Regions from separate parts of the Devosia litorisediminis genome, predicted to be linked through region 3. Evidence: predicted binding sites of a transcription regulator. Region 3 holds the regulator's gene; each other region holds the start of a gene.
What was found. Region 3 encodes LexA, which represses DNA repair genes until DNA is damaged. Its sites were predicted from a motif close to TGTTCNNNNTGTGTTCNG; they were not measured.

Region 1 (8,104 bases), 550 kb from region 3:
CAGCCTCCCTTTTGGCGCGGTGGTGGCCGATCGCGACGGCAAGATTTCCTATGTGAACGCGCACTATGGCAGCTTCAGCGGGGCGCTGACCAATGGTCTACCCGTGGGCGTGCCGCGGCTGTTTGCCGGCCAGTCTGACGCGAGTGAGGCTATCTACCGGCTGTCGCGCGCTGCCAAGGATGGGCGTGCCGCAGTGGAGGATATCCGCATTGTTGGTGGCCTGGGCGGTTCGCAAGCCGACAGCAGCAAGGCGTTCTGGTATCGCGTGGGCGTTCGTCCGCTGCCCGAGTCTGACGAGGCCAAGAAGCCATTGGTGATCTGGTCAGTTGAAGACATTACCCGGGATCGCGACAGCAATGAGAGCGCGTTCCGTGATCTGCAGCGGGCCATCGACTATCTCGATCATTCACCAGCAGGCTTCTTCTCCGCGGATGCGCATGGCCGCATTCAGTATCTGAACTCCACGCTGACCGACTGGCTTGGCTATGATCTTGCCGAGTTCAATTCTGGACAGCTGGGCATGTCCGATATCGTGCGCGGCGATGGTGCTACCCTGCTGATGCGCGGGCGCGGTGACGGCGAGATCCGCACCGAAATCATCGACATCGATCTCGTCCGCCGCAACGGCACCAGCCTGCCGGTACGCCTGTTGCATCGCGCTGCGCGCCTAGCGGATGGCGAACTGGGCGAGACGCGCACGCTGGTTCTGGACAAGTCCAACGCACCTGAGAACGAAGAAGAATTGCGCGCCGCTGAAGTGCGGTTCTCGCGCTTCTTCAACGACACGCCATTCGCCATTGCGACGCTGGACGCAGACGGGCGGATTATTCGCACCAATGCGCCATTCGGGCGAATTTTCCATTGGGCGGGCGAAGAAAAAAGCATCGAAATGGAGCCTTTGAGCGGGCTGATCGGCGAAGCCAGCCGGGAGCGTTTCGGCAAGGCTGTGGGCGAAGCGCTGGCGCATCGTTCCGAGATCGAGCCAGTGGATGCGCTGCTGAGCATTGAGGGCGATCACGCAGTGCGGCTGTACCTTTCAGCATCGGAGATGAGCGCGGGTTCGCCTGAGCAGATCAATGTCTATGCGCTGGACATGACCGACCAGCGCAAGCTGGAAGCGCAGTTTGCCCAGAGCCAAAAGATGCAGGCCGTGGGCCAGCTGGCGGGTGGTGTGGCGCACGATTTCAACAATCTGCTGACCGCCATTATCGGCTTTTCCGATTTGCTGCTGCTCAAGCACAAGCCAGGCGATCCGTCGTTCAGCGAGCTGATGCAGATCAAGCAGAACGCCAATCGTGCCGCGGGCCTGACTCGCCAGTTGCTGGCCTTCTCGCGCCGCCAGACCTTGCGCCCTCAGGTGCTTGAACTGCCGCTGATCGTTGACGATCTGACGGTGCTGCTCAAGCGCATGATCGGCGAGAAAAACACACTGACTGTCGAGCATGGCCGCAACATTTGGCCGGTGCGCGCCGATGTTGTGCAGCTTGAGCAGGTGATCATCAATCTGGTGGTCAATGCGCGTGATGCCATGCCCAAGGGGGGCGCGATTACGCTGCGGACCTCCAATGTTGATCGCGGCGAAGCCGAGAAGTTTACTTTTGAAGGCATGGTGCCGGCGGACTATGTGCTGATTGACGTGCAGGATACCGGCACCGGCATGAGCGCCGAAGTGATCGAAAAAATCTTCGAGCCCTTCTTTACCACCAAGGAATTGGGCAAGGGCACTGGTCTGGGTCTGTCGACAGTCTATGGGATCGTCAAGCAGACCGAGGGCTATATCTATCCCGTGTCGACCGTGGGCGTTGGCACCACATTCAAGATCTTCCTACCGCGCCATGTGGCCAGCGAAAGCGAAGTGGCGGCCAAGGTTGCAGCAGCGGCAGCGCCAGTGCGCGACCTGACGGGACACGAACGCATTTTGTTGGTTGAAGACGAGGAGAGCGTGCGCGCCTTTTCGGCCCAGGCATTGCGTGCGACGGGCTATGAAGTGTTCGAGGCTGATGGCGGCGAAGAGGCCATGGAAGTGCTCGAGGATATCGACTTCAAGATCGATCTGATGATCTCGGACGTGGTTATGCCTGAAATGGACGGCCCCAGCCTGCTCAAGGAAGTGCGCAAGTCCATGCCGAACCTGAAGGTGATCTTTGTGTCCGGCTATGCTGAGGAAAGCGTGCGCCGCGACATCGAAGATGATCAGAGCGTGGAGTTCCTGCCCAAGCCCTATTCGCTCGACCAGATCAACTCCAAGGTCAAGGAAGTGCTGCAGAAGCTGGGCAAGGATGAGGTGCATTGAACGAGCAGGGGCGGTTTCCTGGTCCCAGTGAACTCAATGTTCTCGGCGAGGCATTGCAGCCCTGTTCACACGATCCACTAACTGGCTTCTTCCGCACGGGATTTTGTGCTGCTGGACCTGATCATGCCGCCGTGCATCTGGTGTGCATCGCCGTCAGCGACGTGTTTCTGGCTTATTCGAGATCGGTCGGCAACGATCTGACGACACCCATGCCGCAATTCGCCTTTCCCGGACTGGTGGAGGGCAATCGCTGGTGCCTGGTGGCAGGGCGATGGATGCAGGCACATGTCGCCGGTATGGCACCGCGTGTCTATTTGCGCGCTACAAATCAGGCCGTGCTGGGGCTGGTACCCCTCAACCTGCTCAAGAGTTACGCGCTGGACCTGAATTGAAAACGGGCGCCTTGGCGCCCGTATCGTCGCGGCCCTAGGCGGTGCCACCGGGAGTGGGTGTTCCGGATGCCAGCAGACCTTTTTCTGCCAGCGTGGTCCACAGTTCAGCGGGTATGGCGACATCCCACCAATCGAGGATGCCGTCGAGTTCCGCCGGCGAACGCGGGCCGGGCAAGACGTTGCACACCACGGGATGGGTCAGGGGAAATTGCAGCGCAGCTGCGGGCAGGGGCACATTGAACTGGGTGCACACCGTCTCGATGGCCTTGACGCGGGCGACGATGGCTTCAGGGGCCTTGGCGTAGTTGAACGTCGTGCCGCCTACCAGAATGCCGGAATTGAATGGGCCGCCGACCACGACAGATGAGCCGCGTTGGGCGGCCGTAGTCATGAAGGGGGCCAGCGCGGTCTGTTCGAGCAGGGTGTAGCGGCCTGCCAACAGGAACACATCCCAATCGCCTAGCGTCATGGCATCCATGAGCACTTCCCACTCGTTGACGCCCAGGCCGATGGCACTGACCACGCCAGTGTCTCGCAGCTCGCGCAGAGCGCGATAGCCGCCGCTGGCCAGTTGCTGCCAGAGCGGTTTGTTGGCTTCCACGCCGTGGGTTGCGACCCCGATGTCGTGGACATAGAGAATGTCGACATTATTGACGCCCAGCCGCTGCAGGCTGTCCTCAAACGAGCGCATGATGCCGTCGTAGGAGTAATCGTAGACCTGATCGAAGGGCAGGGGATCGACCCAGGCGCCCTTGTCCTGAACGTCGGGGCTCACCGGCTTGAGCAGACGGCCCACTTTGGTGGACAGTATTGTCTCTGCACGGCGGGTGCGCACGACATCGCCGACCAGATGTTCGGAGCGGCCCAGACCATATTGCGGCGCAGTATCGACGTGGTTCAATCCGGCATCGAGCGCATGATGAATAGTGGCGCGAGCCTGATCTGCGGGGACAGCCGAGAAGATACCAGCCAAGCTGGCGCAGCCCAGCCCCAGCGTGGTGATCTCGAGACTGGACTGGCCAATGCGGCGTTTTTCAAGTGTGCGAGCCATGCTGTTTCCCCGGCAATTCAAAACGCGGGGAAACTGACATGTTAGTTGCTATGCAGCAAGTTAATAGATGCTGCCCACGATCAAGGGGTGTTCTGTCTCCATGCGCACTGGATTGCGGAGGGCTGCGCCGAACTGCGCTTCTTCGAGTTCGAAAATGTCGTCCGGCTGGGTCGAAATACCGTCAGCAAAGCTCAGGGTTGCAGTGCCGAAGCAATGCACGTGGACATCGCCTGGGTTGCGGAACAGGTTGTATTTGAAGTGGTGATATTCCAGATTGGCGATGGTGTGGCTCATATTGTCTTCGCCCGACAGGAAGGGCTTTTCCCACAGCACCTTGCCGTCGCGGTAGATGCGCGACATGCCCTCGATATGGGCAGGCAAATCACCGACCCGCAGTTCGGGACCAAAGGAGCAGGCGCGCAGCTTGGAGTGAGCCAGATAGAGATAGTTGACGCGTTCGGTGACGTGATCGGAGAATTCATTTGCCAAGGCAAAACCAAGGCGTCGTGGCTGACCATTGTGATCGATCACGTAAATTCCAGCGATCTCGGGCTCCTCGCCGGCGTCGAGCGCAAATCCTGGGGAAGGGATGGGGTGGCCTGGGCGAACCACTGAATAGCCATTACCCTTGTAGAACCATTCGGGCTGGACACCCTTCTCGCCATCAGCGGGCTTGCCGTTTTCCAGGCCCATCTGGAACATCTTCATGGAATCGGTGAGGTCATTTTCCGTCTTGGTGCCATTGGCCTTGTGCATGGCATCGCGAGTTGCGGCGGAACCGAGATGGGTCAATCCGGTACCGGTCACGTATAGATGAGCGGGATCGGGATGATCGATAGGCGAGAGCATGCGGCCTTCGGCGAGAATCGCACCGCGGTCAACAGTGGCCCCCAGCCCTTTGGCCTCGATCAGGGCTGCCAGCCCACCCAGACCGGCCAGCGCCTCAATGGTCAGATCATAAACACTGGTGGCACCGATAACAGTTCGGGCGACGTCGTTCTGGATGGCGGCCACGGCACGACTGCCGTCGAGATCGAAGAACTGGATGAGATTCATGGCGCGGCTCCTGCGCGAAAAACGCCCCAAAGGGCAAGGTTGCAGGCATAAAACGCAACATGGGTGCCAGTGGCAAGTCCAAAAATCATACTTATTAGGCGCTAGCTGTCGACGGCCTTGATTCTATACACCTCAAAATTGGATCCGGCACGATGTTCTCATTTTGTCCCTTGACTTAAACGGAACAAGATGAGAACAAATAAAGCACATTGTATGCACCCCCAAACGAGGTGGCCGCGCGTTGCGCAGTCTCCCAGAGCGTGGAATAAGGAGAGAATTGATGGCTAACGCGTCGCTTCGTGTTGTTGAAGGTGGATCGATGGATAAGGACAAGGCACTCGCCGCAGCGCTCGGTCAGATTGAGCGCAATTTCGGCAAGGGCTCGATCATGCGTCTGGGCGAGGCCAGCTCGATCGAGGTGGAGTCGATCTCGACTGGCTCGCTCGGTCTGGATATCGCGCTGGGCATTGGCGGCCTGCCAAAAGGCCGTATCGTTGAGATTTTTGGACCAGAAAGCTCGGGTAAGACCACGCTGGCACTGCATGTGATTGCCGAGGCCCAGAAAGCCGGCGGTATCTGCGCCTTCGTTGATGCCGAACACGCGCTGGACCCAATCTATGCTCGCAAGCTGGGTGTCAATGTTGACGATCTGCTGATCTCGCAGCCGGATGCCGGCGAACAGGCGCTGGAAATTACCGATACGCTGGTGCGGTCGGGTGCGATCGACGTCCTTGTTGTCGATTCTGTCGCTGCACTGACGCCACGCGCCGAGTTGGAAGGCGAGATGGGCGACTCGCTGCCGGGCCTGCAGGCCCGTTTGATGAGTCAGGCCATGCGCAAGCTGACTTCCTCGATCTCGAAGTCGAAATGTCTGGTGATCTTCATCAACCAAATCCGCATGAAGATTGGCGTGATGTACGGTTCGCCCGAGACCACGACCGGCGGCAATGCGCTGAAGTTCTATGCTTCGGTTCGTCTTGATATCCGTCGTATCGGCGCACTCAAGGATCGCGAAGAGATCGTGGGCAACCAGACCCGGGTCAAGGTCGTCAAGAACAAGCTGGCGCCGCCATTCCGTCAGGTTGAATTCGATATCATGTATGGCGAGGGCATTTCCAAGACCGGCGAACTGCTCGATCTGGGCGTCAAAGCCGGGATTGTTGAGAAGGCGGGTGCCTGGTTCTCATGGGATAGCCAGCGTCTGGGGCAGGGCCGTGAAAACGCGCGGCAATATCTCAAGGATAATCCTGAAGCTGCCCGCACCATCGAACAGGGTGTGCGCGAAAGCTCGGGCCTGTTGGGCGAAGTACTGCTGGTCGAAGGATCGGGCACGACCGAAGACGAATAGGTTTTTCCTCCCATGCGGGGATGACTGGGCACCGCGATAGCGGTGCCCTTTTTGTTTTGGCGCGTCCTGCTGGAAGGTCGCAGAGCAAGAATTTGCAGCGGTTGGCTGGGCGCAAAGATGCAGCGGCAGGCCCGCTGGAGGTGTTCTAAAGAATGGTGATTGACGCCAGATCGGCTCCGGAGGGTCTGGCGGGCGCAGCAATGCTGGACATTTCGCCAAGCTGCGCGATAGAAAGCCAGCCTAACTTTGCTGTGGTGCGCGGGCACCAGTCTCCGAATGAAAGTCCTCTCATGACCAGCGTAAACGACCTGCGTTCGAGCTTTACAAACTACTTTACCCGCAATGGTCATGAGGCGGTGGCGTCCAGCCCATTGGTCCCGCGCAATGATCCGACACTGATGTTCACCAATGCGGGCATGGTGCAGTTCAAGAATACCTTTACCGGTATCGAGAAGCGGCCATATTCGCGGGCGACTTCGGCGCAGAAATGCGTGCGGGCTGGCGGCAAGCATAATGATCTGGACAATGTCGGCTTCACGGCCCGCCACCACACCTTCTTTGAAATGTTGGGTAATTTCTCGTTCGGCGATTACTTCAAGGAAGAAGCGATCGAGCTGGCCTGGACGCTGCTTACCAAAGAGTGGGATTTGCCCAAGGAAAAGCTGATGGTCACCGTCTATCAGGACGATGACGAGGCCATGGCGCTGTGGAAGAAGATTGCTGGCTTGGGCGAAGACCGGATCGTGCGGCTCGGCGCCAAGTCGAACTTCTGGCAGATGGGCGATACCGGTCCGTGTGGTCCGTGCTCAGAGATTTTTTACGATCATGGCGAGCATGTCTGGGGTGGCCCTCCGGGTTCACCAGAGGAAGATGGCGATCGCTGGATCGAGATCTGGAACTTGGTGTTCATGCAGTATGAACAGCAGGGTGACGGTAGCCGTGACAGCCTGCCTCGCCCCTCGATCGATACCGGCATGGGCATCGAGCGTATCGCTGCGGTGATGCAGGGCGTGCACGACAATTACGATATTGACCTGTTCAAGTCGCTGATCGGGGCAGCCGCTTCGGCGACCGGGGTTGATCCAAAGGGCGAGGGCAATCGCAGCCTGCGCGTGATCGCCGACCACTTGCGCTCGATGAGCTTCCTGATTGCCGAGGGCGTGCTGCCTTCCAACGAGGGTCGTGGCTATGTGCTGCGCCGGATCATGCGTCGTGCAATGCGGCACGCTACGTTGTTGGGTGCCAGTGAGCCGGTAATCCACAAGCTGGTGTCGACGCTGGTGCGGGAAATGGGGCAGGCCTATCCCGAACTGCGCAGCGGTGAAGCCATGATCGCTGAAACGGTGCGGCTTGAAGAGGGACGTTTCCTTAAGACGTTGGGCCGCGGCTTGCAGATACTGGCCGATGAAACCAAGGATATGAACGAAGGGGCAGTGCTTGATGGCGGTTCGGCCTTCAAGCTCTATGACACCTATGGATTTCCGCTCGATCTGACGCAGGACGCGCTTCGTCTGCGTGGCATTACTGTGGATCAGCCCGGCTTTGACGCAGCTATGGCAGCACAGAAGGCAGAGGCCCGCGCCAGTTGGTCCGGTGCCGGTGGTGCTGCCACCGATACTGTCTGGTTCGGGCTGGCTGACAAGCTGGGCCCGACTGAATTTCTCGGCTACGAGACCGAGACGGCCGAGGCTGAGATCAAGGCACTGCTCAAGGACGGCGTTGAAGTTGCTGCATTGGCCGCCGACGAAGAGGGCATCGTGGTGGTCAACCAGACGCCGTTCTACGGCGAGAGTGGCGGCCAGGTTGGTGATAGCGGCGCATTGCATGGCGATGGTCTTGCCGCTGATGTGCAGGACACGCAGAAGTTTCATGGCGTCTTTGCCCATATGGTGAAGGTGAGTGAAGGCACGCTCAAGGTTGGTCAGCCGATCACGCTGGTGGTTGATCACACGCGCCGGTCCTCG
Region 2 (8,104 bases), 320 kb from region 3:
CTTGAGCTGATCGCGGCCCCGCCGCGCGCCGCCAAGCCCAAGGCGCTGCCCAAGCCCAAAAAACCCAAGGCAACCGCGACCAAGAGCTCGTAGCGTAACCTAGAAAAGAGACCCGGAGCGATCCGGGTCTTTTTTTGAGGGCCTAGAGGGGGCAGCTTTGGGTGGATTCCCGACAGTTCGCTTCTGGAACGGTCACCCGGAAAAGTAGACCTCCGGTGATTGGCGCGTTCGGGACCGGGCGGTCATCAAAGGCCAGGCAAGCGCATCAGTTCTTGAGGGCTCCCGGAGTGGCAGGCCGCTCAGCGCCATGTCTGGAAGGCAGAGCTGGGCGTCGTTTCGAATGAAGAGCATCTCACCCGGATTGCTTTGGCCGTTCGAACAGACATGGAGCAGACAAAATGTCACTTCCGTGCAAATTCCCAAATGACCGCATCACTCTATCAACGCCTCCAGCCAATCCAGAAATACCCCCAGACGCCGCAGGCCGGAGACGCGCGTCAGATACAGGGCAGAGATAGCCAGCGGTTCGGCCTGCAGTTGACTGGGAAATAACTCAACCAAATGCCCCGCAAGGATATCCTCTTCGATCATGAAGTCGGAAAACCGCGCGATACCCAATCCACCCAAAACCATCCGGCGTACGGCTTCTCCATTACCCGCGGTCATGGCGGGCGGCACCGTTACGGGTTCGGCCAGACCGGCGAAGTGCAGCGTGTTGATGTGATCTGGCGCAGCGAAACGCACTTGCTCCAGTTGGGCGAGGTCAACGGGCGTCTCAGGCCATCCGTGGCGATCCAGATATTCCGGTGTGGCCACCAACTTCCATGACGTGCGCCCGAGTGGGCGGTGCAACATATCGCTATCGGGCAGCTGGCCAAGCCGGATAGCCACGTCTGCGTGGCTGCCAATCAGGTCCACCACCGTATCCGTCATGTCGATAGACAACTGGATCTCAGGATACTTGGCGTGAAACTCGGCCAGGCGCGGGGCGAGGACATGTAGGACGTAAGGAACTGGTGCGTTGACACGCAGCGGTCCGGCCGGGGCCTGTCCACTGGTCGCGATCTCTTGCAGGGTTTCACTGCGGTCCAGGATCTCGCGCGCCTCAGCCAGTACGGCAGAGCCTTCGGGGGTAATTTCGATTGATCGCGTGGTGCGGCGCAGCAACGCGACCTTCAACTGCTCTTCAAGCCGCGTGACTGACCGGCTGAGTGTTGAGGCAGACACGCCCCTGCGCCGCGCGGATTCAGCAAAGCCGCCATCATCGACGATCCCGACAAAAGCGGCCAAATCCCCCATGCGCAGCAATTCGTGCATTTTCTGCAAAGATCTGTTCCAAGCTTGCCTGTTCTCGCAATAGATAGCGGCTGGCATATACGGCGTCGACATCAAATTTGTTGGAGAAAACCGATGCCACTAGCCCTCTGGGCGCTGACCATCAGCGCTTTCGCAGTCGGAACGACCGAGTTCGTTATCGTCGGCTTGCTTCCCACCATTGCTGCCGATCTCGGCGTCTCAATCCCATCCGCTGGCCTACTGGTCAGCCTCTATGCGCTTGGTGTAACCATCGGAGCGCCGGTGTTGACAGCGCTGGCTGATCGAATGCCCCGCAAGACGCTGCTATTGGTCTTGTTGGCGCTGTTCATCGTCGGTAACGCCTTTGCCGCCTTCGCGCCGGATTATAATAGCCTTGTCATCGCGCGCTTTATTACGGGCTTGGCTCACGGCGTGTTCTTTGCAATTGCTTCGACTATCGCGACAGATCTTGTGGAGCCTGAAAAGGAAAGTTCAGCCATCGCGCTGGTATTTCTTGGCTTGACCGTTGCGCTGGTCACCGGAGTGCCATTGGGCACCTTTATCGGTCAGAATTTCGGTTGGCAGTCCACCTTCCTGGGCGTCGTCGTGCTTGGCGTGATCGGCTTCATCGCCTCAGCCCTGCTGTTGCCCGCCAGGCTTAGCCGTACTGCATCGCCGGGACTAAAAGCGCAGTTGCAGGTGCTGACCTCACCGCGCCTGCTGCTGGTCTATCTGATCACGGCTGTCGGTTATGGCGGTAACTTCATTGCTTTCACCTTCCTTGCGCCGATGTTGAACGAAATCACGGGTCTGTCTGCGGGCGCGGTGAGCCTTGTGCTGCTGCTCTACGGTGCATCTGTCGCCGTGGGGAACATCGCAGGCGGCAAACTGGCTGACCGTATCGGTGCGGTGGCGTCCTTGACCGTGATCTTTGTTGGCCTTGCGATATCACTGGTCGCACTCGGTGCGGCCCTCACCAGTCCGATTGCAGCCATCGCGGTTGCAGCCTTCTGGGGCGGTTTTGCCTTTGCCAACGTGCCGCCGCTGCAATCTTACGTCGTGCAAATCGCACGCGAGGTCTCTCCGGGTGCGGTTGATGTGGCGTCTGGTCTGAACATTGGTGCGTTCAACCTCGGGATCGCCGGGGGCGCATGGGCCGGGGGGCTTGTGGTCGAAGGCATCGGCCTTGCCGCTGCACCCTACATCGCCGCTGGTGTGGTGTTTGTGGCGATCGTTCTGGTGCGCCTGTCGGGTGGCCTGAACGCGCCAGACCCCCAAGCCGTCGCAGCCGAATAACCTCGCTCGTCTCGCCGCATCATGGTGCGGCGAGACGAGCCAATGACATGGAGCTTCGTGTCATGTCCGCCCTGAATCTGATCTGAAAAGCCCGCCTGACCAACCCTCGGGCTGGTGTTGACGTGGGAATGGCCTTTGTCAGTCAACTCTGGATGGAGACTTCATGCCCAAGACAACCAAAATTGCTCTTGCTGCGTTCATCACCTTTTTCATGGCCCCGATCATTGGTGGTGTGATGGGGTTCATCAATGCCGGATCTGCTTTGTTGGCCCATTGGCCGGCGTCATTCATCATGGCCTGACCGGTCGCCTTTATCGTCAGTCAGGTCGTGAACCCGCTGGCGTTCAAGCTGGCCTTCATGGTGGCGCCGTCACGCAAGGCGTAACGTTGGGGTTACGGATTGGTTTGGGGCGGGCGGTTTGCAGTCCGACCCCGACTGCTCAGCCAGCAAACCTATCTGTGGGGCTCAGGCCATGACCTTGGCGGGGCGGCGCGCGATAAAGGCAATCATAAAGCCGAGATAAACCAAAGCGGGGACCAGCAGGGCGTTGATGCCGAGCATGGCATAGCCCAGTCCGCCGATCAGCGCCCCGATCATCAGTGAGTTCCAGACCAGCAGGTGCTGCAGCCAGCGCCAGGGTGGCGCCAGTCCGCGCAGCGCACGGGCGAAGTCCTGGCCGGCGGCAAATAGCGTACCGGTCACGAAGGTTGTGCCCAACCGCACGGAGCCGGTGGCCGGCAGAATGGCATTCTGCGCGCCCGCGCCAGCAGCCAGCACCAGCATGAACTGGGTTGCCGGAAAACCCAGCATGGCCAGCGCCAGGGTCAGCAGCACGCTCGCCAGCACCAAAGCTGTGACCGCGCCCGATCCCCAGCGGGCCCCCGCCAGCAATGCCAGCATCGAGCCAATAAAGCTGCCGATCACAAACAGCAGCACCAGCGACGCAGCGGTCGCGGCGATGGACCAGCCGCCATGAGCCAGCGCGTCACCGAGCTGGGTGGTGTTGCCACTCATAAAGGAGGTGTAGTGGCCGCCCAGTTCGATGAAACCGATCGCGTCGGCGAAGCCGGCAGCAGCAGTCAGCAACAGCCCCAGACTTAGTTGCGGGGTGGGGGTCATCGGGCTGGCGACATGGTGGTGAGACTCGCTGAGCTGAGGGTGATCAAAGACTGGTCGCTTCGATCCCGTGCGGCAAGGGTTTTGCGGCTTGCGTGCATCTCGATGTTAACAGTCTGCTAACCAGTGACCGCCAATCCCCGCTGTTCCCGCTAGTCACACTCGACAGGAACAAACATCGAACGTATAAGAACATTATAGCAACACGGGAGACGACGATGCTCACTTTCATCAAGGACTTTGCCGCATTCGTTACGCTGGGCGCCTTCACGATTGGTTCGCTCACCTGGATGGATATCATTGCCCGACTCGTGTGACGCTGGCTGTGGATTGCGGCATCGGGGCGGTATGATAATCGCCCCGAGCCGGTCATAAAGGTTCACCATGCACGGCCCCGGTTTTATCCATCTCCACGTTCACTCTGCCTATTCCCTGCTTGAGGGTGCGCTGCAGCTTGAGACCATTCTCAAACTCGCGGCCGCCGATGAGCAGCCGGCGCTGGGTATTGCCGATACCGGCAATCTGTTCGGGGCGTTGGAGTTTTCCGAAAAAGCCAGCAAGAAGGGCATTCAGCCGCTGGTCGGGGTTGAACTGGCGATTGATTTTGCGGCCAGCGAAGAGCGCGTCAACGAACGCGGCCACATCGCCTGGAGCGGCAAGTCCAGCGTGGTGCTGCTGGCCCAGAGCGAGGTGGGTTTCGGCAATCTGTCGCGACTGGTTTCGCAGTCCTATATTGAAGGCGACGGGGGCACGGCGCGGGCACAACTGGACTGGCTGTCGCGGGAGCGGCTCGAGGGGCTGATCTGTCTCAGCGGCGGCCCTGAGGGGGCCATCGACATGGCCTTCGCCCAGGGGCAGGATGCCAATGCGATCAAGCGGCTGGACCGTCTGGCGGAGCTGTTTGGCGAGCGCTTCTACATCGAATTGCAGCGCCATGGCCGGGTGCAGGAAGCAGCCGTGGAGCCGCGGCTGGTGGATTACGCCTACCGCAAGGGCATTCCTCTGGTCGCCACTAATGAGCCCTTCTTCAAATCGGCCAAGGAATTTGAGGCGCATGATGCGCTGCTGGCGATAGCCGGCGGCACCGTGCTGGCCCAGACCGAGCGGCGCAAGCTGAACGATCAGTACTATTTCAAGACCCGGGCCGAGATGGAGGCGCTGTTCTCCGATCTGCCCGAGGCGCTGAACTCCACGGTCGAGATCGCCCAGCGCGTGTCCTACCGACCGCAGACCCGCAAGCCCATCCTGCCCAAATTCGCCGCAGCGCCAGATCTGAGCGATGAAGACGCCGTGGCGGCCGAGGCCGACGCGCTGCGCGCCATGGCAGAGGAGGGGCTGCGCAACCGCCTTGAAGCCACAGGTCCGGCACCCGGCAAGACCGAGCAGGAATACTGGGAGCGACTGGAGTTCGAACTCGACATCATCCAGTCGATGAAGTTTCCGGGCTACTTCCTGATCGTGGCCGATTTCATTCGCTGGTCAAAATCGCAGGGCATTCCGGTCGGTCCCGGCCGTGGTTCGGGTGCTGGCTCGCTGGTGGCTTATGCCACCACCATTACCGACCTTGATCCGCTGGCCTACAATCTGCTGTTCGAACGCTTCCTGAACCCAGAACGCGTTTCGATGCCCGACTTTGACATCGATTTCTGTCAGGATCGGCGCGAAGAAGTCATTCGCTACGTGCAGCGCAAATACGGCACCGAACAGGTCAGTCAGATCATCACCTTCGGTACGCTGCAGGCGCGCGCTGTGCTGCGCGACGTCGGGCGCGTGCTGCAAATGCCCTATGGCCAGGTGGACCGCATCTGCAAGATGGTGCCCGCCAATCCGGCCGACCCCTGGTCGATCGAGCGCACCATGACCGAGGTCCCCGAATTCAAGGCGCTGAGCGAAGAAGACGAAACCGTGGCCGATCTGGTGGCCATCGGCAAGAATCTCGAAGGTCTGTTCCGCCACGCCTCGACCCACGCTGCCGGTATCATCATTGGTGACCGGCCGCTGCATGATCTGGCGCCGCTTTATCGCGATCCGCGCTCGGACATGCCGGTGTGCCAGTACAATATGAAGTGGAGCGAGGCCGCCGGCCTGGTCAAGTTCGACTTTCTGGGCCTCAAGACACTGACCACGGTGCAGTACGCGGTCAACATGGTCAATCTGGATGGCGGCAGCTTCCGGATTGAAGATATCCCGATCAACGACAAGCCGACCTACGAGCTGTATGCGCGGGGCGACACGTTTGGCGTGTTCCAGGTTGAGGGCGCTGGCATGCGTCGGGCGCTGCTCGACATGAAGCCCGACCGGTTCGAGGACATCATCGCTATCGTGGCGTTGTATCGTCCCGGTCCAATGGACAATATTCCGCTGTTCTGTGACCGCAAGCATGGTCGCGAGGAGGTGGAATACCCGCATCCAGAGCTGTCCAAGGTGCTCGACGAGACCTATGGCATTATCGTCTATCAGGAACAGGTGATGCAGATTGCGCAGCTGCTCAGCGGTTACTCGCTGGGTGAAGCCGATATGCTGCGCCGCGCCATGGGCAAGAAGATCAAGGCTGAGATGGACGCGCAGCGCGAGCGTTTCCGCGAAGGGGCGATCAAGCACGGTCTCAAGCAGTCGCTCGCCGACACAATTTTTGACCTGCTCGCCAAGTTCGCCAATTACGGCTTCAACAAGAGCCATGCCGCAACCTACGCCCTGGTGAGCTACCAGACCGCCTATCTCAAGGCGCATTATCCGCACGAGTTCCTGGCAGCGTCGATGACGCTGGATATGGGCAATACCGATAAGCTGGCCGAGTTCCGCAGCGAAGCCAAGCGCAACAAGATCGAACTCGTACCGCCCTGCGTGAACCGCTCACAGGTGGTGTTCTCGGTCAAGGACAAGGCCATTCTTTATGGCCTGTGCGCGGTCAAGGGCGTCGGTCGCCAGGTGGCCGAGCACATCATCGAGGTGCGTGGTGATACCCCGTTCAAGGACCTGGGTGACTTTGCTCGCCGGGTTGATCCGCGCGTGCTGTCCAAGCGGACACTGGAAACGCTGGCGAACGCCGGTGCGTTTGATGATATCGTGCCGCGGCGCGAAGTGGCCTTTGCGGCCATCGAAACCGTGATGGGCATGGCCCACACGCTGACCGCGGAGCGCAATGAAGGTCAGTGGAACATGTTCGACGCTGGCGAGCCTGAAACGCTGCGCCTGCCCGAAGGGGTGCCGAACTGGTCCACAACCGAACGTGCCGACCGTGAGCTTTCGGCCTTTGGCTTCCATCTGTCGGCCCACCCGCTCGATGCCTATTCCGACATGTTCGACAAGCTGCGGGTGCAGCGTTGGGGTGATTTTGAACGGGCCGTCAAGGATGGCGCCTCGGCGGGACGTCTGGCCGGGACCATTAGCGGTCGGCAGGATCGCCGGACCCGCAAGGGAACGCCGATGATGATCCTGACGCTGTCCGATCAGTCGGGCAGCTATGAAGTGATCGCGTTTTCCGAGCAGATTACCCAGTTCGGTGCCATTCTGCAGCCGGGCAAATCCGTGATCCTGCAGGTTGGCGCGGATGAGCGCGCTGAGGGCGTGAGCCTGCGGCTGCTGTCGGCCGAGCCCATTGATGGCATTGCCGAAAAGATCGACCGGCGCCTGACCGTGTTTGCTGCCAGTGCTGCGCCCCTGGGATCTATCAGTGCCCAGCTCAAGCGGGGCGGGGAGGGATCTGTCAATTTCGTGGTGATCCGCGATGGTGGTGCCCGTGAGTACGAGATCGAACTGCCCGGCACCTACCTGCTGACAACGGCCGTCGCCGGGGGGATCAAGGCGCTTGAAGGCGTGACGGATGTCCGCTTCCACTGATTGAAGCGTGGTGTCTGCCGTCCTAGACGACGGTGATGTGGCTGTCATGTCGGGTTCACTGGCTGACTGCCTTGGTGCGAACGCTTGTTGTGCGCTGATCACGACGTGTCAGTGCTTCGGGCGTTTGTCGTCTGCGTGTCGTGCGGCCCGCCGGTTTGCTTTCGCAAGGAATGGGCGTGGGGCAGGGCTTATCTCACTTGCCCTTTTTAGAGACATCGCCTATATCGCGCTTGCGTTTGACTGCGTGTCAGCGCGATTTCACACACGAGGCAGGCTTTTCGGGGAACCGAAGATCCATCCGGTGGCGGGATACCGTCGCAGCGCCTTGTGGAGGCATCAACCGGTAAACAAGGAGCAGCCCACATGGCACTGCCCGATTTCTCTATGCGTCAATTGCTTGAAGCTGGCGTCCACTTTGGTCACCAGAAGCACCGCTGGAACCCCAAGATGGAACGCTACATCTTTGGCGTTCGCAACGACATTCACATTCTCGATCTGAGTCAGACCGTGCCGGCTCTGAGCCGCGCCCTGCAGCTGATCAGCGACACTGTTGCT
Region 3 (8,104 bases):
AGCGCTGTATCGCGCCCTGCGTCGGACCAATCCCAGCCCCTATATGTATTTCCTGGATTTCGGCGATTTCGCTGTCGCCGGATCGAGCCCGGAAATTCTGGTCCGGGTGCAGGATGGCGAGGTCACCATTCGCCCGATCGCGGGGACGCGCAAGCGTGGCGCGACGCCGAGCAAGGACGCGGAGATGGCGGCCGAGCTGATGAGCGACCCCAAGGAGCTGGCCGAGCATCTGATGCTGCTTGATCTGGGCCGCAATGATGTGGGGCGCGTGGCCAAGATCGGCACGGTCAAGGTCACCGACAAGTTCTTCCTCGAATACTATTCGCACGTCATGCACATCGTCTCCAATGTGGTGGGCGAGCTCGACCCGCAATACGATTTCGTTGACGCCCTGTCGGCGGGCTTTCCGGCGGGTACGGTATCGGGGGCGCCCAAGGTGCGCGCGATGGAGATCATTGACGAGCTGGAGAAATCCAGGCGCGGTATCTATGGCGGCTGCGTGGGCTATTTTGGAGCCGATGGCACCATGGACACCTGTATCGTGCTGCGCACGGCGATCCTGAAAGATGGCAAGCTGCATGTGCAGTCGGGCGCCGGTATTGTTGCCGATAGCCAGCCAGCGCTTGAGCAGATGGAATGCGAAAACAAGGCGCGGGCCCTTTTCAGCGCGGCAGAGGAAGCGCTACGCTATGCTGGCGAGGCAAGGATCGGACAATGATGCGGCAGGTATTTGACAGGCAGCGATGGCGGGGCGGCTTCTGACCGTGGCGCCCGATGGGGCCGCCGGAAGTTGACAAAAACCTGCCAGGAACCAGACCATGACCCGCACTCTCGTCATCGATAATTACGACAGCTTTACCTACAATCTCGTCCATTTTCTGGGCGAACTGGGCGCCGATGTTTCGGTGGTCCGTAACGACAAGATTACCCTTGAAGACATCGCCGCACAGGCGCCCGACGCCATTGTGCTGTCGCCAGGCCCCTGCACGCCCAATGAGGCCGGCATCTGTCTGGCCGTGATCGAGCGCTTCCAGGCCGAAATTCCGATGCTGGGTGTCTGTCTGGGGCATCAAGCCATTGGACAGGCCATGGGTGGAGAGGTGATCCGCGCGCCGCATCTGGTGCATGGCAAGACCTCAAAAATCAATCATACCGGCAAGGGCCTGTTCCGCGGGCTCAATGCGGGGTTTGAGGCTACGCGCTATCACTCGCTGACGGTGCGGCCGGAAACCCTGCCCGATGTGCTCGAGGTCACCGCGACCACCGAGGATGGCCTGATCATGGGCATGCAACACAAGACGTTGCCCGTTCATGGGGTGCAGTTCCATCCGGAGAGCATTGCCTCGGAAAATGGTCATGCCTTGCTGCAGAACTTCCTGAACATCGCCCGCGACTTCAACCAGAAGAGGGCCGCGTGATGGATATCAAGACCGCACTGAGCCAGATTGCCGAGCGCAAAAACCTGACGGGCGAAGAGATGCGCGATGTGATGCGCGTGATCATGGCTGGCGAGGCCACACCAAGCCAGATCGGCGCCTTTTTGATGGGCATGCGGATCAAGGGCGAGACCGTTGGCGAAATCGCCGCGGCGGTGTCGATCCTGCGCGAGCAGATGGTGCCCGTCGAGGCGCCCGCCGATGCCATCGACATTGTCGGCACGGGCGGCGACGGCATGGGCACGCTGAACATTTCGACCGCCGCTGCCATCGTGGTGGCTGCAGCCGGTGTGCCAGTGGCCAAGCATGGCAATCGCGCGCTGTCGTCCAAATCGGGTTCGTCGCAGGCGCTCGAAGCGCTGGGCGTTAAACTTGACCTGGAGCCCTCTGGCATTTCGCGCTGCATCAACCAGGCCGGCATCGGCTTCATGTTCGCGCCCAGTCACCATCCGGCGATGCGCCATGTGGGGCCATCGCGCGCCGAAATGGGCGTGCGCACCATGTTCAACCTGCTCGGTCCGCAGTCCAACCCGGCCGGTGTGCGCCGTTACATGCTGGGCGTTTACGCGCGCGAATGGGTCGAGCCTGTCGCCGCGGCGCTATTGGCCAACCGCGCCATCAAGGCCTGGGTGGTGCATGGCAGCGACGGGCTGGACGAGATCACGGTGACGGGCCCCAGCTTTGTCGCCCAGATTGCCAATGGCGATCTGCGCAGCTTTGAAGTGAGCCCGGAACAGGCCGGCCTGAAACAGCACGATCCCAAGGATCTGCTGGGTGGCGATCCCGAATACAATGCCCAGGCCATCCACGCCCTGTTTGACGGGCAGAGCGGCGCCTATCGCGATATCGTGCTGCTCAATGCCGGCGCGGCGCTGATTGTGGCCGACAAGGTGGCCGATCTGCGCGAAGGCGCAGCGGCGGCGGCCGAGCTGATTGACAGCGGCAAGGCCAAGGACACACTGACCCGCCTGGTGGCGGTATCGAATGGACGCGATGCATGACCGATATTCTCAAACAGATCGAAGCCTATAAGCGCGAGGAAATCGCCGCTGCCAAATCCATGCGGCCCTGGGCCGAAGTGGTGGCGCAGGCACATGATCAGGCGCCGACGCGCGGCTTTATCAAGGCGATCAAGGCCAAGCGGGCCAAGGATGAATATGCGCTGATCGCCGAAGTGAAGAAGGCCAGTCCGTCAAAGGGCCTGATCCGGGAGAACTTCAACCCGACCGAAATCGCCCTGGCTTATGAAGCAGCCGGCGCCGCGTGCCTGTCCGTGCTGACTGACCGGCCCAGCTTTCAGGGCTCGCCGCGCTTTCTCAAGGAAGCCCGCGCGGCGGTCAAACTGCCCGTGCTGCGCAAGGATTTTCTGTTCGAGACCTATCAGGTGGCGGAGGCGCGCGCCTGGGGCGCGGACTGCATTCTGATCATTCTGGCCGCCGTGGGCGATGACGTGGCTCGCTACCTGCTCGATGCCGCCGAAGAGTGGAAGATGGATGCGCTGGTGGAAGTACATGACCAGCTTGAGCTTGATCGGGCCGTGGCGCTGGGCGCCGAGTTCATCGGCATCAACAATCGCAATCTGCGCACCTTCGAGACGACGCTGGAAACTTCGGTTAATCTGGCCGTTGGCGTGCCCAAGGGGACGCTACTGGTCAGCGAAAGCGGCATCGTCAATCACGAACACCTGCTCAAGCTCGACCATGAAGCCGGTATCGGCAGCTTTCTGGTTGGCGAGAGCCTGATGCGCCAGGACGATGTGACCGCGGCAACCAGAGCGCTATTGCATGGCGCCGCGCAGGCTGCGCCCTGATGGCCGACGGGCTCACCCATCTCAATGCCCGGGGCGAAGCCCATATTGTCGATATTGCCGGCAAGCCCGCAACACGGCGGCGCGCCGTGGCACAGGCCCGTATTGTCGGGCAGCCGCAGACGATTGCCACCATTATGGGCGGCAGCCTCAAAAAGGGTGATGCGCTGGCGGTAGCGCGGATTGCCGGTATCATGGCGGCCAAAAAGACCGCTGAGCTGATCCCGTTGTGCCACCCCATCCCGCTGACCAAGGTCAGCGTGGAGATTGCCGAACATGGCGAAGATGCCATCCTGATTGTGGCGACGGCTGAAACTACCGGCCAGACCGGGGTCGAGATGGAAGCATTGGTGGCTGCCTCCACGGCGGCGCTGACATTGTATGACATGGCCAAGGCGATTGATCGCGCCATGGTGGTGACCGATATCTGCCTGATGGAAAAATCGGGCGGCAAGTCCGGGGATTTCGTGCGCGCATGAGCCTGCTCCCCGTTGAAGAGGCCATTGCGGCCATTCTCAAGCGCGTGCCGACGCCGGTCGGCGAAACCGTGTCGCTGGATGCGGCGGCGGGTCGGGTCTTGCTCGAACCGGTCAAGGCCCGCCATGACCAGCCGCCCTTCAATGCCAGCGCCATGGATGGCTATGCCGTCGGGGCCGCTGACATCATGGAAGGTCACAGCCTCAAGGTCGTGGGGACCTCCCAGGCCGGGGCCAGTTATGCCGGACGTCTGGGCTCGCAAGAAGCGGTCAGGATTTTTACCGGTGCGCCGGTGCCCGAAGGGGCCGATGCCGTCATCATGCAGGAACAGGCCCTGCTCGACGGCGATCAGGTGTCGTTCAGCATCGAGCCCTTGCCGGGGCGCAATATCCGGGCCCTGGGCAATGACTTCACCACAGGCCAGACGCTGATCGAGGCTGGCGTCCGACTGACCCCGATGCAGATTGCCGTGGCCGCGGCAGCCAATACCCCGACGCTGACCGTGGCGCGACGGCCGCGTATTGCGCTGCTGGCGACGGGTGATGAACTCGCCCTGCCCGGCGCGGCGCTGGGGCCTGACCAGATCATTGCTTCCAACAGCTTCGGGCTGGCGCCCATGCTGGCCCCCTATGCCCATACCATGACCGATCACGGCATTGCCCGCGATGACCGGGAAGCCCTGCGCGACAAGCTCAGCGCCATTCTGGCCGATGCACCGGACGTGCTGATCACGACCGGCGGCGCCAGCGTTGGCGACCACGATATCGTGCAGGAAATTCTCGTTGAACTGGGCGTGACGCTGGATTTCTGGCGCATCAATATGCGCCCGGGCAAGCCGCTGATGTTCGGCACGATCGGCAAGACGCTGGTATTCGGCCTGCCGGGCAATCCGGTTTCGGCGATGGTCACGGCGATTGTTTTCATCAAACCGGCGCTGCGACACTGGCTGGGCCTGACGCCGCAGACGCCCTGGCACCTGCCACTGGCTGCCGCGACCCCAGCCAATACGGCGCGGCGGCATTTCATGCGGGCACAGTTGCAGCAGACTCCCAATGGTCCGGTGGCGCTGCCAATTTCCCAGACCGATAGTGGGCACACTTCATCCATGGCGCTGGCTGACCTGTTGATTGTGCAGCCCGAACAGGCCCCTGGACAGGCGGCGGGCACGCTGGTCGAAACCATTGTGGTCGACGCCTTCTAGGTTTCGGGCCGCCCCAGTTGCAGGAAAATCGTCGAGCATATTGCAGAACATAACTGGAACACATATAGTCGTTCTGTCTATGTTCCGATTCTCACCCCGAGGGGCCTATGCTGACGCGCAAACAACACGAGCTGTTGATGTTCATCCATGAACGGATGAAGGAAAGCGGCATTCCGCCTTCGTTCGACGAGATGAAGGATGCCCTCGATCTGGCGTCCAAGTCGGGCATTCACCGGCTGATCACCGCGCTGGAAGAGCGCGGTTTCATCCGCCGCCTGCCCAATCGGGCCCGGGCGCTGGAAGTCGTTAAGCTGCCGGATTCGATGAACCCGTCGCTTGGCGGCCGTAAGGCCCGCTTTGAACCATCGGTGATCGAAGGCAATCTTGGCAAGGTGGCGAGCCCGCCATCGCGTGTCGCCGCCGATGATGATGGCGTGCGCTCGATTTCGATCCCGGTGATGGGTCGAATTGCAGCGGGTACGCCGATCGAGGCCATTCAGAGCCATTCCCACACCATTATGGTGCCGCCCGAAATGCTGGGCAGCGGCGAGCATTACGCACTGGAAGTGCGCGGTGACTCGATGATCGATGCCGGCATTTTTGATGGCGACACGGTATTGATCAAAAAGCAGGATGCAGCCAGCACCGGCGAGATCATCGTGGCGCTGGTGGATGATGAGGAAGCGACGCTCAAGCGCTTGCGCCGCAAGGGCAATACGGTGGCACTTGAAGCCGCCAACCCGGCTTATGAGACCCGCATTTTTCCGCCTGACCGGGTCAAGGTTCAGGGCCGGCTTGTCGGGTTGCTGCGTAAATATTGATGGGGGCGGCGACGCCCGAAGCGTTGATCGCGGCCTATGGCGAGGCGATCAACACGCATCGCTTCGCGGTCGTCGCGCCCTTGATCGCCCAGGATGCCAGTTTCTGGTTCAATGATGGATCTCATCTTGGCATTGCAGCGATACGCGATGCCTTTGAAGCCACATGGGCACGGCTGGTTGACGAGCGCTACTGGCTGGAAGACCTGATCTGGATCGTAAAAGGTCAGGATATCGCGGCCTGTCGCTATCTGTTTTGCTACACGGCGGTTGTGAACGGAGATGTTCAATCTGGCGCCGGTCGCGGCACCTGCATTGTCGAGCGGCGCTTGCATGGCTGGGTCATCGTTCACGAGCATCTGAGCGCCTTGGCCTAGCGGCGCGCGGTGCGTGACTTCGGGAGTGACGGGCGATCAATGCCGGTATTGGCGTTCAGGCCGGACCGGTGGTCTTGATCCGCAATGTGGTGACCCACTTGTCAGGATCAGGTTCCTGCTCCGGGTCGGTCTCGTAGATTTCCAGACGACAGGCAAAGTGATGACCGTCGGACTGGGTTGCGCTATCCCATTCAATGCCCCGCTCCTTGGCCCAGCCGATCAGCATGGCTGTGGCATCATAGAGATCGTCATAGGGGCCGGTATGGGTGGTCCAGACGTAATGCCCCGCCGGTAGTTGCGAGAATTTTACGGTGTCGTCACCCGCTGCCGCGCGGTCCACCGGGACCCCTGCTTCCACTTCAAGCGTTCTGGCCATATCGATGCGGTTGTATTTGTAGAATGGCGCGCCGGTCGGCGTGATGCCATTGGCGGAGAGCCAGGAAAATAGCGCCGGAAAGCCCTCATTTGCGGGCTGCGCCATTTCGGCCATTGATACGGTAAAGCTGATATAGGCGTAGGTCTGGACCGGCAGGTCCTGGAAACGTGGAACAGTCAGCATAAGGCGCTCCTCCCGCAATATCATGCAGTCGCGCAGTTCTGCCCGCCTGCATCAATGCTGGTGACATTAGAATGGCGCGCGTCAGCGGGCCAGTACCATTGAGAGAATCAGTCGCGCGCGTCGGGCGGCGGTACGTCGGTGCTGGTGCGGCACTCGATCAGCCACACATCATAGACTGCGTGATCGACGGCGTTGAGCGCCGGGCTGTCGGCGAACATCCAGCCGGTAAAGATGCGCTTGGATGTGCCGGTCAGGCTGCGCTGATCGACTTCGAGAAAGGCCGATGTCCGCTGGGTCTCGGTGGCAGCGCGATTGTAGCAGGCGCGCGGGGTGATCTCGAGCGCGCCGAACAGCACGGTTTCATCGATATAGACGTCGAAGCGGGTGATGCGGCCGGTGATCTTGTCGAGCCCGGCAAAGGTCGCCACCGGATTGGCAATGGGCTGGGCCGATACGGGCGCTGCAACGCCAAAGACGCCCAGCGCCGCGAGCGGCGCCAGGGTCATCATCATGCGGGCAAGAGTTTTGAGGTGGCGCAAGGCGCCGTCCTTATTCTGGCGACCAGGCGTCGTAGTCACCGGTCACGCGGGGGCGTTCGCCCTTGTTGAGCAGGCTGCCATCGGGACGATAGGCGGCTGCCGTGCCGGTCAGGTTCTGCTGATGGGGCAGCTCCCAGCTCTTGGCGACATAGTTGGCCTTGGTTGGCACGATGTCGGTGCGATAGTGCATCCAGCCGTGCCAGCCCTGACCAATGGTCGAGGCGTCAGCGGGGCCGGCATAGGTCACATAACGCCGATCAGCCTTACGATCCTGGAAATAGCGATTGCCGAATTCGTCGCTGCCGACATAGTCGCCGAAGCGCCAGATCCACAGACGGGTGCCCCAGGTCTGACCACCCCACCAGGAGAAGATTTCGCTCAGGAACTGCTTGATACCGGATTTAGCCAATTGTCGATTCCGCCGTCGATAGCTGCGAGTGCGCCGGGTGTAACATGCGTGGTCAGATCAGCCTAGTGTTTGGCGGGTTTTTCGCGCGCTGTTTTCGCGCCCCGCTCACCCTTCTATAGGAGGGGCATCGGGGCCAGCTTTGCAGTGAGCGCCACCCTGCCCTGCACACAGCATCTGGTAGTGGGTCACAGGCAGATCACCACAAGCACTGGTAGTGGGCGCATTGTGGATTTCGCGTAATTTTTCTGCGCTTGACAGCTTTGTGACGGTTTGATTCGACGGCGTTGGTGGCATGGTTAGCCCATTGTAAACACGCGCCTGGCGGTGAATTTAGCCGTGGAATCTCGGCACTTTAGCGGGGCTTGTTCGGCTCACATATGCGCCGTTCACGTGACGCTCCAGCCTGCATAAAAGGGGGCGGCCAAGTCCGCGTTTTCCTTGCAGTTTGTCCCCACTATCCACATAATGAGCCTACTAGTGG
Region 4 (8,104 bases), 210 kb from region 3:
ATGGCGCCATCGCGCAGCGACAGCGTTGGATCGGGCACGATCTGATCGGAGTCGATCTTCTGCTCGGTGCCCAGGCCATCACAGACCGGGCAGGCGCCAAACGGGTTGTTGAACGAGAACAGGCGTGGCTCGATCTCGGCAATGGTGAAGCCGGAAACAGGGCAGGCGAACTTTTCCGAAAAAGTCTGCTGGCGCGGCGTGCCATCCTCGTTCTTCTCGTCGGCAAACTCGATCAGTGCAATGCCATCGGCCAGCTTGAGCGCGGTTTCAAAGCTTTCGGCCAGTCGTCCGGCGATATCGGGTCCGATGACCAGACGGTCGATGACCACTTCAATGTCGTGCTTGAGCTTTTTGTCGAGCGCCGGGGCGTCTTCGATCTCGTGGTATTCGCCATCAATCTTGACGCGCTGGAAGCCCTTGCGCATCAGGTCGGCGAGTTCCTTCTTGTATTCACCCTTGCGACCGCGGGCGATGGGCGCCAGCAGGTAGAGCCTTGTGCCTTCGGCCAGTTCAAGGGTCTTGTCGACCATCTGGGTAACGGTCTGGCTTTCAATGGGCAGGCCGGTGGCGGGCGAGTAGGGCACGCCGACGCGCGCGAACAGCAGGCGCAGATAATCATAGATTTCGGTGACCGTGCCCACGGTAGAACGCGGGTTGCGGCTGGTGGTCTTTTGCTCGATGGAGATTGCGGGGCTCAGCCCCTCAATATGCTCGACATCGGGCTTCTGCATCATCTCGAGGAACTGCCGGGCATAGGCCGACAGTGATTCCACGTAACGGCGCTGCCCTTCGGCATAGATGGTGTCGAACGCCAGCGACGATTTACCTGACCCCGACAGGCCCGTCATGACGATCAGGCTGTCGCGTGGCAGCTTCACGTCGATCCCCTTGAGATTGTGTTCGCGGGCACCGCGTACGATGATCTCTCGGTTCAGGCTGGGCTTTGGCGTCATCATTGTAGTCCATGGCTCGGTGCGCCAGAGTGGCTGCACAGCGGTCAAACGGTCATTCGGCAGGGCGGGAAGAACAGGAAAATAGGCGCGGCAGGCCCTTGCCGCAAGCCGGCCTCACGCATGGCGGCCCGGCACCACATTCACCTTAGCGTGTCCGCTCACCCTTGCCACGTCGCATATCGCAATCGGAACATAAACGGAACGCAACAGATTCGGTCAAGTTCGACTGTTTTGCATCCGCCCAGTTATGGAACACGCCACTGCGCGCACCGTTCCAAACTGCAACGCGCCAGGTGCCCGATTGGATCGCATTGGTTTGATACAATGCTGCTGACAGGATGTGTCAGCAGCAGTCAGCGCGAGCGAGGGCAATCGGTTCCCCTAGGGGCGCCAGCACGTGTTAGGCTGACGTTCGGGCCTGCAATACTGCGGGCCTCTCCCGAGACAGATCGGACTTTTATGCACATCCCCGTATGGACGAAACCTGCGCTTTACGGCGCGGCAGCCGGCGCCATTGCCCTTGCCATTGTTGGCTTTAACTGGGGCGGTTGGGTCACTGGCGGTAGCGCCCAAGAGATGGCATCGACCCAGTCGGCCTCCGACGTCGCGACAGCGCTGACCCCTTATTGCGTGCAGCAGTCGACGTCGGCAGCCAATCGCGTCACCGTTCTGGCCGACCTCAAGGAAGCCTCGACCTATTCGCGCCGCGGCATCATCGAGAAGTCGGGCTGGGCGACACCGCTTGGCGCAGAAGACCCCAATCGCGATCTGGCCAATGCCTGCGCACTGGCGCTCGCCGACGCCTGATCCTGCCCAGTCCAGCGCCTCGAGGCACACAACCTCGGGGCGCTTGACAAATTCGGCGCCCGGAACATAATGTGAACATATGCCGAGCACGACCGGTGCAGCGCCTTTCTTATGTGTTTAAAACACGCTGTTCCCGCGCGCGCCCGGTCAAGTGAAGCGCTATAACCACCTATCTCTGCAGCCCTTGATCAATAAGCCCACGCGCTGGGTGGGTAGGGTCTGCACAACCGTAAGTAAGCGCCCCGCAACCAGGCAGTCCGGGGCTGAATTGAAAAAGGAATGAGCGATGGCAGGCAGTGTCAACAAGGTGATCCTGGTCGGCAATCTCGGCGCGGATCCAGAGGTCCGCAATCTCCCCAGCGGTGGCAAGGTGGTCAATCTGTCCATCGCCACCTCGGAGAACTGGAAAGACAAGAACACCGGCGAGCGCCGTGAGAAGACCGAATGGCACCGCGTGGTGATCTTTTCGGAAGGTCTGGCGCGCGTCGCCGAAAGCTATCTGCGCAAGGGCTCCAAGGTCTATATCGAAGGCCAGTTGCAGACCCGCAAATGGCAGGATCAGTCCGGTCAGGACAAATACTCCACCGAGATCGTGCTGCAGGGCTTCAACTCGACCATGACCCTGCTTGACGGTCGTGGCGATGGCGATAATGCAGGTGGCGGCGATGGCGGCGGTTTCCGCGGCGCCCGCGACAACAATAATGGTGGCGGCGGCGGCGGTGCGCGTCGGCCCCAGGCCAATGCTCCGGCTTTCGAGCCCGGCGGCATGGACGACGATATCCCGTTCTAAGGCGCGAACGCGTCGATACCGGAATGCTCAAAGGGGTTGCGCAAGCAGCCCCTTTTTTGTGGCCTGATAGATGCGGTCAGTGCTTGTGGGTGCGGCTTGTATTGCGTCCGGCAGCCTTGGCGGCATAGAGGGCGGTATCTGCATCATGGAACAGATCGTCGGCCGTGCCGCGACGGTGGCATGCCACCCCGACCGATGCGCTCAGCGCGATGGCGTGACCATTATGCTCATAGGGCTGACCCACGGCCTTCACGATACGATCGCCAAGCGCCGAGATTTCGCTCTCGGTCTGCTTGGGGCCCATCAGTACGGCGAATTCATCCCCGCCAATGCGAGCCAGCAGGCTGGCCTGGTCACAACACGCCGTCAAACGCCTTGCAGCTTCCCGCAGGCATTGATCGCCCAGCGCATGGCCGAAGCTGTCATTGATCTGCTTGAAACCGTCCAGATCCACCAGCAGCAGGCCGCCAATCGGCGCAACCGCCAGATTACCGAGCCGGGTCTGAAACTGACTGCGATTGGCCAGCCCGGTCATCACATCGGTTTCGGCCAGATAGCGGGTCTTGTCCGCCAGCAGCTTTTCCTCGGTAATGTCCTGCTTCATTCCGAAGATACGGACGGCGACGCCATCGCGGGCTTCCACATTGCCGGTCAGGCGCATCCAGCGGCGAGCGCCACTGGCGGTGATGATTTCCGCATCGACCGTGAAATCACTGCAATTGGCGATGGCTTGGGCGCGCGCGGCCTCCATCGTCTGCCGGGATTGGTCCGTATAGTGCCGTAGCGTGACGTCACGGCTCAGCTCGCTGCCGCGTGGCAACTCGAACAGGTCGTAGACGCTGTCCGTCCAGTTCAGGGATTCATCGGCGAGGTCGCAGGACCAGATGCCGATCTTGGCAGTCTGTGAGGCGCGTTCGAACTGGTTCTGTTCAAGCGCGAGTTGAGCCTTGTGCTGCGCGATCTGGCGGGCCAGCCGGTTAATGGTGGCGTCGCTGGTGACCTCGATGGCCAACCCGGCAAGCCGATGCGCCATGGCCTCGCTGCGGGGGCGGGCATCGCTCAGGCTGAGCAGTAGCTTGATCTTGTCGTCGCCCGTTGGCAGCACCATGCCGGCATAAAAGCCCAGCGCGGCAGGGCTACCCTGGCTGCGGGCGATATCGGCGACGATCAGCGGGCCGTCACTGGCCGCGGCGCGCTTCATCCAGGGGCCGAGAAGTCTAGTATCCGGGCTGGCACCACTGGCGGCCAGCAGCCGAAACCCATCGGTTTCAATGCGGGAGAGGGTGACGCTGTCGATATCGAGCAGTGCACATAGCCGCGACAGCACCGCCAACACCGGATCGGTGGCAGTCTTTTCGGTTGTGCGCGGGCGCCGGATAGTCGTGGCGGCAAGGCTGCTCAAATTACGCGACCCAAATACTCGGTTGTCGCGCTTATTCTAGTCGATCGCCGGTTAAGACTTTCTGCAACTGGGATGAGCCGGGCGCATTGCGCCCAGCGCGCCGGCGTCTGGATTATTTGGTGAAGGGAACCTCGGCGCGCAGGCTGTCGCCATTCTCGACATAGATCACATCGAACACCACCTTGATGGCGTCGGACTGCAGATTGATCTGTGCTGAAATGGCCAGTTCCTTGCCATCTTCATCCTCGTCGCGTTCCTGCAGATTGAAGATCAGATTGCTGCCGCGCTTCTGCCCCACAGCGACGCCGCGGAAGGTGGCGTTTGAACTCATCACGGCTTCATAGCGCTTGCTGGCCGCGATATAGGCCATGGTGCCCGCCACGGTCAGCTGGGTGCCCGCCAGGCTGCAACGGCCGCTGTAATTGACCTTGTCCTGATTGCCCTGCTTGAGCGAAAGACGGCAGACCACCGTTTCGACATTGGCGCCGGTCAGCGTGCCCCGGCCACGCCATTCCCCGATATAGGTTTGCAGCAACGCCACCTCGGCGGGGCCGGCAAAGGCGGGGGCTGCGCCACCCATCACCAGCAGACCCGTCAACGCGGCGCCGCGCGCCAGCCGTCCGAAACACTTCATCGCCTTAGGCCTCCAAGAAAATCATGCCCCCCGGCAGATTTATTGCATGATCGGGATGGCACCCCAGAATCAAGCCGGGGCAATCTAGCCGTGCCCGGCAAACTCTTACAAGCGCGCTCATGGTTCAGGACGGACCGGATAGGGGCCGCGCCCGGTCAGTGTGTCGCCGGTGGGATCATCGGGTGTGGGATCATGGTCGGCGGTGCGCACGCGGATCCGGCCCAGTGGCGCAAAGAACTTTGCCCCTGCCACCAGAATGGCCGGCAGCATGAACAGATCGCCGATCAGCGCCAGCGCCAGTGACAGCACGAACAGCGTACCGAACAGCGCCACCTGCGGCAGCTCGGAAAATGCCACGATGATGGTGCCCACGCACAGGATAACCGTGGTCGCCACGATGGCCCCGCCGATGCGCTCCATGGTGTTTTTGACCGAGCCGAGATGGTCGCGATGTTCCTCGCGCCGCCCATGCACATAGTGGCTGAGGAAATGGATGGTGTCGTTGACCGCGATGCCAAAGGCGATGGTCAGTGCGATCACCGTGGTCAGCTGCAGCCCCGAGCCACTCAGCCAGAGATAGGCCTCGGTGCCCAGAATCGGGAACATGTTGGGCACGATCGACGCCACGGCCACCCGCATCGAGCCAAAGGCGAAGCCGATCAGGAAGATGTTGATGACCACGCTGATCGACAGCGAGATCTGCAGCGAGCGCACGATGTCGTCGGTGGCAAATGTGGTCAGTACGCGAAAGCCGCCAATCTCGGCGTCGGCAATGCCCGCATCGGCCAGCTTGTCATCGATCCGCGCCACCATCTGTTTGAGCGCATCGCTCTCGATAATGGTCGCCATGAAGCCGGTCACCAGCCCCTGCGTGCCGTCTTCGGTAATGAAGCGCCGCTTCATGAATGGTCCCACCGCGTCGAACACGTCCTCACGGCTGAAGCCGTTATCGGTGTAGTTGGACATGCTGGCGATCGAGATCACCTTGTTCTCGCCCAGCTCGCCCTCGATGATCTCATGCACGGTGCGCAGGGTCTCGAAATCGCGCGTGCTCAGATTGGGATCATTGTCGGCCAGCGGCACCCGCACATAAAGCGGGGCGACGCCACCAACGCCCTGATCGATCTCTTCGGCTGCGCTCATTGCATCGGAGCCGCGCGCCATGAAATCCTGCAGCGAGAACCGTGGCTGGATCAGGAAATAGGGCACAAACAGCAGCCCCACCAGCACCACTGACAGCACGGTAATCGGCCGCCCCAATTTCGTTGCCAGCTTCCAGGCCACGGGCACGGGCGCGTTCAGCGCGAAGCTGGGGGTGCGCGGCAGCTTGAACCCCAGCTGCAACGCCATCTTGAGCAGCAGCGGCATCACCGTCATCAGGCACAGAAACACGATGCAGCAGCCCATCGCCCCGGCAATGGCAAACTCCTGCACGCCCTGACCGGGCGAGAAATATAGCGAAACGAACGCCACCAGCGTGGTCAGCGTGGTCAGCGCCGTCGCCGGACCCACCAGCTTGAGCGTGGCATCGACCGCCTTGTGCGGCTCCATGCCGTCGCGCCAATAGGCCAGCCAGTTGAAGATGAAGAACATCGACTCCGCGAACGCCATCACGATTACCAGCGTGGTCACGATGATGGTCAAAAACGAGAACGAGCCGAACATCATGATCACCGAGCCCATCGACCACATCACGGCCACAAAGGGCGTGGCAGCCACCAACAGCGCGCCCGTCAGCGAACGTAGGGCGAGCAGGGCAATCAGCGCGCCCAGCGCAAAGCCGTAGACGGTGAATTTGATCTGGTCGTCGACAGCCGCATTGAGCATTTCCGAGGTCCAGATCGGCGGCCCGGTCAGCTCGATCTGCAGATCATCGCCCTCATAATAGGACAGCATCTCCCGCAGGCTGACGAGCATGGCCTTGGTGCCATCCCCTTTGGTCATGGCCTGATTGGGGAACATGATCAGCACCATTCCGGTCAGGTCCGGCGTGATCAGATTGCGCATCATCGGATCATTCTGCTGCAGATCGCTGAGCGCGCGGGCCACCTGGGCAAAATCGGTCATGCCCTCGGGCACGGCAGGCACAGAACCGCCCTCGCCACTGGGCTTGCGCAGCGTGAACGGCGACATACTGCCGACGGCGAATTCGTTCAGCTCAAGATCAAAGGCGAGCTCGCGCACTTTTTCCAGCGTCGCGGGGTCGGTCAGGCTGGGCGAGTTGACCAGCACATAGATGTCGTTTTCGAAGGTGCCGAAGGTCTCGGACAGGCGCTCATAGGCATCATAGTAATGGCCCGAATGCGCATAGACCCGCATCAGGTCGCCATCAACATTGGCGCGCGGCAATTGCGTGAAGCACAGAATGGTGAAGGCCAGCGCGATCAGCGCCATGATGCGGGGAAAGCGAAGTGTGGTCAGGCCGACATGTTCAAATCCAAAACCGATCGAACGGTCATACGCGATCCGCCTCCACAGGCGGTTGACCCAACTTTCCTCACGCACCGAATCTGACTCCCCCCAGGCAAGGATTCAACCGTGCGCGATTCCGTGGGGTTTGTCAGCAAAGCGTCAGACCAGGGCAGGGGGCGCGTACAGGGCGCCCCCGACGGAGTGGTGACCCCAGCATGGCTGCGGGGCCGAATGGTCCTACAGACCCAGCGCGGCGCGGTTGGCCGCGAGGAACTCGGCAAACGCCTGCGGCTTGTGACCCGCAAAACGCTCAACGGCATCGGTGGTGACACCCTGATGACCCGACCGCGCATCCTTCTGGAAGCCGATCAACATGTCGGCGAGGAATGCAGGCACACCGGCTGCGACCATGCCCGCCTGCAGGTCGGCGTCTGGCAAGGCGATGCTGGTGACGGGCTTGCCGCTCAGTTTGGCATAGAGCGCAGCGCGTTCAACATTGGTAACGGGTGCGGGACCGGTCACGTCCTGAATGGTGGAGCCTTCAGCGCTCAACAGGGCGCCCGCCGCCGTTGCAGCAGCGTCGGCACGGGCTACATAGGACACGCCGCGATCGCCAATCAGTCCAAACAACTGGCCCGACTGGATCACCTGCGCGGCATCCATGAAATTGTTCTCCGCATACATGTTGTTGCGCAGCACGGTGAATTCGATGCCGCTATTGACCAGTTCGACTTCGCTCCAGAAATGCTCGATCACCGCGCCGCCATCGGCGTTGGGCCGGGGCGCTGGCGCTGATGTATAGACGATGTGCTTGACGCCAGCGGACTTGGCACCGGCAATGGCGGCCTTGTGATGGTCAAGACGACCACCAATTGCATCGGTGCTCACGATCAGCAGCCGATCAACACCGGTCAGCGCAGCAGCAATGGTCTCGGGCTTGCCGAAATCGAGCGCACGCACCTCGGCACCCTTGGCCGCCAGATCGGCCAGCTTGGATGGATCGCGTGTACCGGCGACGACCTTGGTTGCGCCGCGAGCAAGCAGGTTTTCGACGGCAAGGCGGCCGAGATTGCCCGAAGCGCCGGTAACCAGAAGGGTCTGGTCTT

Region 1: a site for LexA is predicted at 4,973-4,990, ahead of recA (recombinase RecA). Genes of this name have one in related genera too.
Region 2: a site for LexA is predicted at 3,877-3,894, ahead of dnaE (DNA polymerase III subunit alpha). Genes of this name have one in related genera too.
Region 4: a site for LexA is predicted at 1,821-1,838, ahead of ssb (single-stranded DNA-binding protein). Genes of this name have one in related genera too.

What each region holds. Positions count from the first base shown of each region.
Region 1 is NZ_JAGXTP010000001.1:920,484-928,587, forward strand. It holds gene cckA (cell cycle histidine kinase CckA) at 1-2,293, shown strand, start outside; gene KD146_RS04365 (DUF2237 family protein) at 2,290-2,685, shown strand; gene KD146_RS04370 (aldo/keto reductase) at 2,720-3,736, opposite strand; gene araD1 (AraD1 family protein) at 3,797-4,792, opposite strand; gene recA (recombinase RecA) at 5,073-6,140, shown strand; gene alaS (alanine--tRNA ligase) at 6,431-8,104, shown strand, end outside.
Region 2 is NZ_JAGXTP010000001.1:1,157,604-1,165,707, forward strand. It holds gene clpA (ATP-dependent Clp protease ATP-binding subunit ClpA) at 1-93, shown strand, start outside; gene KD146_RS05610 (LysR family transcriptional regulator) at 433-1,317, opposite strand; gene KD146_RS05615 (MFS transporter) at 1,411-2,592, shown strand; gene KD146_RS05620 (hypothetical protein) at 2,756-2,893, shown strand; gene KD146_RS05625 (YoaK family protein) at 3,059-3,712, opposite strand; gene dnaE (DNA polymerase III subunit alpha) at 4,094-7,549, shown strand; gene rpsB (30S ribosomal protein S2) at 7,913-8,104, shown strand, end outside.
Region 3 is NZ_JAGXTP010000001.1:1,474,369-1,482,472, forward strand. It holds gene trpE (anthranilate synthase component I) at 1-718, shown strand, start outside; gene KD146_RS07090 (anthranilate synthase component II) at 819-1,418, shown strand; gene trpD (anthranilate phosphoribosyltransferase) at 1,415-2,437, shown strand; gene trpC (indole-3-glycerol phosphate synthase TrpC) at 2,434-3,246, shown strand; gene moaC (cyclic pyranopterin monophosphate synthase MoaC) at 3,246-3,722, shown strand; gene KD146_RS07110 (molybdopterin molybdotransferase MoeA) at 3,719-4,921, shown strand; gene lexA (transcriptional repressor LexA) at 5,029-5,742, shown strand; gene KD146_RS07120 (YybH family protein) at 5,742-6,116, shown strand; gene KD146_RS07125 (GyrI-like domain-containing protein) at 6,172-6,675, opposite strand; gene KD146_RS07130 (DUF2155 domain-containing protein) at 6,783-7,187, opposite strand; gene KD146_RS07135 (NADH:ubiquinone oxidoreductase subunit NDUFA12) at 7,225-7,608, opposite strand.
Region 4 is NZ_JAGXTP010000001.1:1,688,285-1,696,388, reverse strand. It holds gene uvrA (excinuclease ABC subunit UvrA) at 1-953, opposite strand, end outside; gene KD146_RS18555 (ribonuclease H1 domain-containing protein) at 1,099-1,278, opposite strand; gene KD146_RS08090 (hypothetical protein) at 1,413-1,760, shown strand; gene ssb (single-stranded DNA-binding protein) at 2,047-2,550, shown strand; gene KD146_RS08080 (sensor domain-containing diguanylate cyclase) at 2,627-3,952, opposite strand; gene KD146_RS08075 (hypothetical protein) at 4,065-4,586, opposite strand; gene KD146_RS08070 (efflux RND transporter permease subunit) at 4,704-7,091, opposite strand; gene KD146_RS08065 (NAD(P)H-binding protein) at 7,236-8,104, opposite strand, start outside.